2 regions of the Streptomyces sp. NPDC030862 genome follow, and region 1 is predicted to be linked to the other one. Evidence: predicted binding sites of a transcription regulator. Region 1 holds the regulator's gene; the other holds the start of a gene.

The links. The regulator HspR, encoded in region 1, represses chaperone genes until heat shock. The targets are predictions, from matches to a motif close to TTGAGNNNNNNNNNCTCAA.
Region 2: a site for HspR is predicted at 1,880-1,898, ahead of lon (endopeptidase La). Genes of this name have one in related genera too.

The regions. Positions count from the first base shown of each region.
Region 1 covers NZ_JBVIEN010000003.1:572,739-576,141, forward strand. Annotated here, with positions in the region: gene grpE (nucleotide exchange factor GrpE) at 1-669, shown strand, start outside; gene dnaJ (molecular chaperone DnaJ) at 700-1,881, shown strand; gene ACZ42X_RS10660 (heat shock protein transcriptional repressor HspR) at 1,883-2,335, shown strand; gene ACZ42X_RS10665 (DUF4232 domain-containing protein) at 2,407-3,021, shown strand; gene ACZ42X_RS10670 (helix-turn-helix transcriptional regulator) at 3,060-3,403, opposite strand, start outside.
Region 2 covers NZ_JBVIEN010000002.1:329,815-333,217, reverse strand. Annotated here, with positions in the region: gene lon (endopeptidase La) at 1-1,857, opposite strand, end outside; gene ACZ42X_RS05800 (DUF4259 domain-containing protein) at 2,043-2,492, shown strand; gene ACZ42X_RS05795 (YfbM family protein) at 2,489-2,974, shown strand; gene ACZ42X_RS05790 (hypothetical protein) at 3,057-3,403, opposite strand, start outside.

The DNA of each region.
Region 1 (3,403 bases):
GAAGCCGCCGAGGCCACGTCCGCCGCGGGCTCCACGAGCCCCGCGGACGACGGCCCGGCGGCCCCGGCCGGGGACGTACACGCACAGGCCGCCGGCCTGACGGCCCAGCTGGACCAGGCCCGCACCGCGCTCGGCGAGCGCACCGCGGACCTCCAGCGGCTGCAGGCCGAGTACCAGAACTACCGCCGCCGCGTCGAGCGCGACCGGGTCGCGGTCAAGGAGATCGCCGTCGCGAGCCTCCTGACCGAGCTCCTGCCCGTGCTGGACGACATCGGCCGCGCTCGTGAGCACGGCGAGCTGGTCGGCGGCTTCAAGTCGGTGGCCGAATCGCTGGAGACGGTCGCCGCCAAGATGGGCCTGCAGCAGTTCGGCAAGGAGGGCGAGCCCTTCGACCCGACGATCCACGAGGCGCTCATGCACTCGTACGCGCCGGACGTCACCGAGACGACCTGCGTCGCGATCCTGCAGCCCGGGTATCGGATCGGCGAGCGGACCATCCGGCCCGCGCGCGTCGCGGTCGCCGAGCCCCAGCCGGGCGCGGCGCCCAAGGAGACGGGCACCGCCGGGTCCGACGCGGCCAAGGACTCCGCCAAGGAGTCGGCCGCGAAGGAGACGGCGCAGGAGAACAAGTCCGCCGACGAGGAGAGCGGTGGCCCCGAGGAGGGCTGACGCCATGATCGTCCGAGAGGAGGGACGTCGATGAGCACGAAGGACTTCGTCGAGAAGGACTACTACAAGGTTCTCGGCGTCCCCAAGGACGCCACCGAGGCGGAGATCAAGAAGGCGTACCGGAAGCTCGCCCGCGAGTTCCACCCGGACGCCAACAAGGGCGACGCCGCCGCCGAGGCCCGCTTCAAGGAGATCTCCGAGGCGAACGACGTCCTCGGCGACCCGAAGAAGCGCAAGGAGTACGACGAGGCACGCGCCCTCTTCGGCAACGGCGGCTTCCGGGCCGGCCCCGGCGGCGCCGGCACCTTCAACTTCGACCTGGGCGACCTCTTCGGCGGCGCCCAGGGCGGGGGCGGCGGTGCCGGCGGCTTCGGCGGCGGGCTCGGGGACGTCTTCGGCGGCCTGTTCGGCGGTGGCGCCCGGCCCGGCGCCGGCGCGCGGACGCAGCCGCGCCGGGGCCAGGACATCGAGACCGAGGTGACGCTCAGCTTCACCGAGGCGGTGGAAGGGGCCACGGTCCCGCTGCGGATGTCCAGCCAGCAGCCCTGCAAGGCGTGCTCCGGCACGGGCGACAAGAACGGCACCCCGCGCGTCTGCCCCACCTGCGTCGGCACCGGCCAGGTGTCGCGCGGCACGGGCGGCGGCTTCTCGCTCACCGACCCCTGCCGGGACTGCAAGGGCCGCGGCCTGATCGCGGAGAACCCCTGCGAGGTCTGCCACGGCAGCGGCCGCGCCAAGTCCTCGCGCACCATGCAGGTCCGCATCCCGGCGGGCGTCGCCGACGGGCAGCGGATCCGGCTGCGCGGCAAGGGCGCGCCCGGCGAGCGGGGCGGCCCGGCCGGCGACCTGTACGTGGCGGTGCACGTGGACGCGCACCCGGTCTTCGGCCGCAAGGGCGACAACCTCACCGTCACGGTGCCGGTCTCGTACGACGAGGCGGCGCTCGGCGGCGAGATCAAGGTCCCGACCCTCGGCGGGCCGCCGGTCACGCTGAAGATCCCGGCCGGTACGCCCAACGGCCGTACGATGCGCGCCCGGGGCAAGGGCGCGGTGCGCAAGGACGGTACGCGCGGGGACCTGCTCGTCACCGTCGAGGTGGCGGTGCCCAAGGACCTCAACGACAAGGCGCGCGAGGCCCTGGAGACGTACCGTCAGGCGATGGCGGGTGAGGATCCGCGAGCTGAGCTGTTCCAGGCCGCGAAGGGGGCTTGAGATGGACGGACGTCGACGCAATCCGTACGAGCTGACCGATGACACCCCGGTCTACGTCATCTCGGTGGCGGCCCAGCTGAGCGGGCTGCACCCGCAGACGCTGCGGCAGTACGACCGGCTCGGGCTGGTCTCGCCGGACCGTACGGCGGGCCGTGGCCGGCGCTACTCCGCCCGCGACATCGAGCTGCTCCGCCAGGTGCAGCAGCTGTCGCAGGACGAGGGCATCAACCTGGCCGGCATCAAGCGGATCATCGAGCTGGAGAACCAGGTCGCCGCGCTCCAGTCCCGGATCGCCGAGCTCAGTGCGGCGGTCGAGGGCGCGGCGGCGGCGATGCGCCAGCGCGAGGCCCAGGTGCACGCCTCCTACCGGCGCGACCTCGTGCCATACCAGGACGTGCAGCAGGCGAGCGCGCTGGTGGTGTGGCGTCCGGCCGCCAAGCGCGGCGAGCAGTAACAGAGGCGAGCGGTAACACCCTTCCCCAAGGGCCCCCTTCGGCGTACGGAGGGGGCCTTTAGGCTGTCCGGATGCGTACCCGAAGATGCCTTCCGGTGGCGGCCCTGGTGGCCCTCGCGGCCCTCCTGGCGGCCTGTGACGACGAGAAGGGTGCGGCACCCCTGCCGGTCCGTACGACGGCGTCTCCGGCGCCCTCGGTGCCCCGGCCGATCCCGCTGCCGGACCAGCTGCCGTCCGCGGCGCCGGAGGCGGCCGCCCCGTGCCCCGAGTCCGGCGTGCGGGTCTCCGCGGGGATCGTGAGCGCCGCCATGGGGGTGCGGGGCATGGGGGTGACGCTGCTCAACTGCGGTACGGAGCCGTTCGAGGTGAGCGGCTACCCCGCGCTCGACGTCCTCGACGCGCAGCGGGAGAAGCTCGACGTCACCGTACGGCTCGGCTCGAACCTGGACACCAGGGCGCGGCCCTCGGCGTTCGTGCTGCGGCCCGGTGAGCGGGCCGAGGCGTCGGTGATGTGGCGCAACACGGTGACCCGTACGGACGTCGTGGCGACGAGCGGCGCGTACCTGCGGGTGACGCCCGCACCCGGCGTCGCGCCGCAGACCGTCGCGCCGGGCGACGGCGGCCCGCTGGACCTCGGCAACACCGACGCGATCGAGACCACCGCGTGGGCGAGGCCCGCCGGCTGACCGGGCACCGGCCGGCCACGGGTCGGGTCGACCGCCCGTCAGTCGCCGTGCTCCAGGATGCCCGACTGGGCGATGAGGTAGCCGAGTTGCGCCCGGCTGCCGCTGCCGAGCGCGGACGCCAGTTTGGCGATGTGCGCCCGGCAGGTGCGTACGTTCATGCCGAGGCGCCGCGAGATCGCCTCGTCCACGTGCCCCTCCACCAGCAGTTTGGCGATGGAGCGCTGGACGCCGCTGATGCCGTGGGGGTGCGGCTCGTAGGTGACGGGCTTCTCCAGGGGGATGGCCTGGAGCCAGAACTGTTCGAAGACGCCGACCAGGTACTCCACGAGGCCGGGGTGGCGCAGCTCCAGGGCGACCTGGCGGTCGCGGCTGGCGGGCACGA
Region 2 (3,403 bases), on a different contig from region 1:
ACCCGTCGCCACGCCCGGCACGGCCGTGCGGCGCTCGGCCGGGTCCTGGGCCGACTCGGGCACGTGGTGCGGCCGCCCGATGAGCCCGCGCAGATCGCCCTCGCCGATCGTGAAGGGCAGCTCCCGCTCACCGAGCTCGTGCTGCGCGGCGACCTTCCGCAGCAGCCGCGCGATCGACCGCTCCAGGTTCCGTACGCCCGCCTCACGCGTGTACTCGCCGGCCAGCCTCCGCAGCGCCGGCTCGTCGATGGCGACCTCTCCCGCCTCGATGCCCGCCCGCTCCAGCTGGCGCGGAAGCAGGTGGTCGCGGGCGATGACGATCTTCTCGTCCTCGGTGTAGCCGTCGAGGCGGACGATCTCCATGCGGTCGGCCAGCGCCTCCGGGATGGCCTCCAGGACGTTGGCCGTGGCCAGGAAGACGACGTCGCTCAGGTCGAGCTCGACCTCCAGGTAGTGGTCGCGGAACGTGTGGTTCTGGGCCGGGTCCAGCACCTCCAGCAGCGCCGCCGCCGGGTCGCCGCGGAAGTCGGAGCCCACCTTGTCGATCTCGTCGAGCAGCACCACCGGGTTCATGGACCCGGCCTCCTTGACGGCCCGTACGATCCGGCCCGGCAGCGCGCCCACGTACGTACGCCGGTGGCCGCGGATCTCCGCCTCGTCGCGTACGCCGCCGAGGGCGACGCGCACGAACTTCCGGCCCATCGCGTGCGCGACCGACTCGCCCAACGAGGTCTTTCCGACACCCGGCGGCCCCACCAGCGCCAGCACCGCGCCCCCGCGCCGCCCGCCCACGACGCCCATGCCGCGGTCGGTGCGCCGCTTGCGCACCGCGAGGTACTCGGTGATCCGCTCCTTCACGTCCTCCAGGCCCGCGTGCTCGGCGTCCAGCGTCTCCTTCGCGCCCTTGATGTCGTACTGGTCCTCGGTGCGTTCGTTCCACGGCATCTCGAGGACCGTGTCCAGCCAGGTGCGGATCCAGGAGCCCTCGGGCGACTGGTCCGAGGACCGCTCCAGCTTGGCGACCTCCTTCAGTGCCGCCTCGCGCACCTTCTCGGGGAGGTCGGCGGCCTCGACCCGGGTCCGGTAGTCGTCGGCCTCGTCGCCGTCCCCGGAGTCGCCGTTGAGCTCGCGCAGCTCCTTGCGCACGGCTTCGAGCTGACGGCGCAGCAGGAACTCGCGCTGCTGCTTGTCGACGCCCTCCTGGACGTCCTTCGCGATGGACTCGGCGACGTCCTGCTCGGCGAGGTGCTCGCGCAGCTGCTCGGTGGCGAGCCTCAGCCGGGCGACCGGGTCCTCGGTCTCCAGCAGCTCCACCTTCTGAGCGATGGTCAGGAAGGGCGAGTAGCCGGAGTTGTCCGCGAGGGCGGACACCCCGTCGATCTGCTGGACGCGGTCCACGACCTGCCAGGCGCCGCGCTTCTTCAGCCAGCTGGTGGCGAGGGCCTTGTACTCCTTGACGAGCTCGGTGACCGCGCCGGGCAGCGGATCCGGGACCTTCTCGTCGACCTGCGCGCCCTCGACCCACAGGGCGGCGCCCGGTCCGGTCGTCCCGGCACCGATCTTGATCCGGTGCCGGCCGCGGATGAGCGCGCCGGGGTCACCGTCGGAGAGCCGGCCCACCTGCTCGACCGTGCCCAGGACGCCGATACCGGCGTACGTGCCGTCGATACGCGGCACCAGCAGCACCTTCGGCTTGCCCTTCGCGTCCCCCTCGGTCCGGGCCGCGGCCTGAGCGGCCTCGACGGCGGCGCGCACCTCACTGTCGGTGAGGTCCAGGGGCACCACCATTCCCGGCAGGACGACCTCGTCATCGAGCGGCAGCACGGGCAAGGTGAGCGGTGTGGACGACGAAGCCATGATCTCCCCTTCGGCAGTCAAGTTGAGCTGTACCCACTCAATGCTTGCCAGCCGCCGGGTGTTCCCCGGTTCGCGTTCGCTGTCAGCGATCACCTGCGCGACGTTGCGGGAGCCCGGAGTTGTCAGAGGCGCCTGCCACCATGCGCGGACACCACCACACACAGCACCACACACGGGAGAGCCGCATGGGCACCTGGGGCACCGGACCCTTCGACAGCGACACCGCCGCGGACTTCGCCGGCGACCTCGACGAGGCGGCGGAGGACGAGCGCGAGGGCCTGATCCGCGGCGCCCTCCTCCGCGCCGCCGACACCACCGGCCAACTGGACGCGGACGTGGCCGACACGGCCGTCGCCGCGGCCGCCCTGGTCGCCGCGCAGTGCCCCGGCGGAGAACCCGCCGACCCGGTCTACGGCCCGGAGAAACCTCTCCCCGACCTCACACCGCTGCGCAGCCTCGCCCTCGAAGCCCTGGACCGGGTCGTGTCGGAGCCGTCCGAGTTGCTGGAGCTCTGGGCGGGGCGGGACGGCGCGCCCTGGCGCAGGTGCATCGAGCGCATGCGGAACACGCTCCTCCCCCCACCGCCCGGCGAACAGCTCGCTTTGTCAGTGGTCCCGCCTAGCATCCGCCCATGAGCATGATGGGAACATACGTCCGACTGTCCCCCGCCGAGCTGGAGCGTGCCCTCGTCGACCCCGCCTGGGCGAGGGGGTTCGTCGACGAACTTCTCGACGCGGGACCGGGCGACGCGCGGTGCCACAGCACCGACAAGGCGTGGGACGCCGTCCGCTTCCTCACGCGACGCGCCGGCTTCCCCGTCGACGTCGTGCACGGCGAGCAGGCGGTGCCGTGGGACGAGGACTGGGGGTACGGACCGCCCCGCTATCTGACTCCGGACCAGGTCCGGACGGCCGCCGAGGTCCTGGCGGCGACGGAGGGCGGCCGCCTGACGGCCGGCGTCGGCCCGGCGGACCTGGCGCGGGAGCAGGTCTACCCGGCCATGATCTGGGAGCGCGGCGAACCCCTGGACAACGTGGTCCTCCACTACGAGGCGCTGCGGCCCTTCTTCCGCGAGGCGGCGGAGGCGGGCGACGCGGTGCTGGTCTGGATCTCGTAGGGGGCGTGACACGGGTACGGCCCGGGGCGCGGGCGCCGCACGGGGAAGCGCGGCCGCCACGCCCCGGGCCGGGAGCCCAGGCTCAGAAGTCCTCGTAGAAGACGTATTCGCACTTGAACCGCTCGTCCTGGCTGGTGGTGATGTTGTCACCTCGGTCCGCGAAAACGGTGTCGGCACCCGGTCCGCAGCGGGGCACGTTATCGCCGGGCGAACCGTCCCGCACGCTGATCGTGTCGGCGCCGCTGCCCGTCCTGACCGTGTCGTTGGGCCCGTTGTCGGTGTCGACGGTGGTGGTCGCCGTCACGTTGAGATCCACGTCCACGTTGTCGCTGCCGCCGCGGACGTCGACGGTGATACGGGTGACCCCCGTACCGCAGTCGGCCGTGGGCCACTGGTTGCGCGGCGCAGGCGGCGGGGCCACCCGCTGGC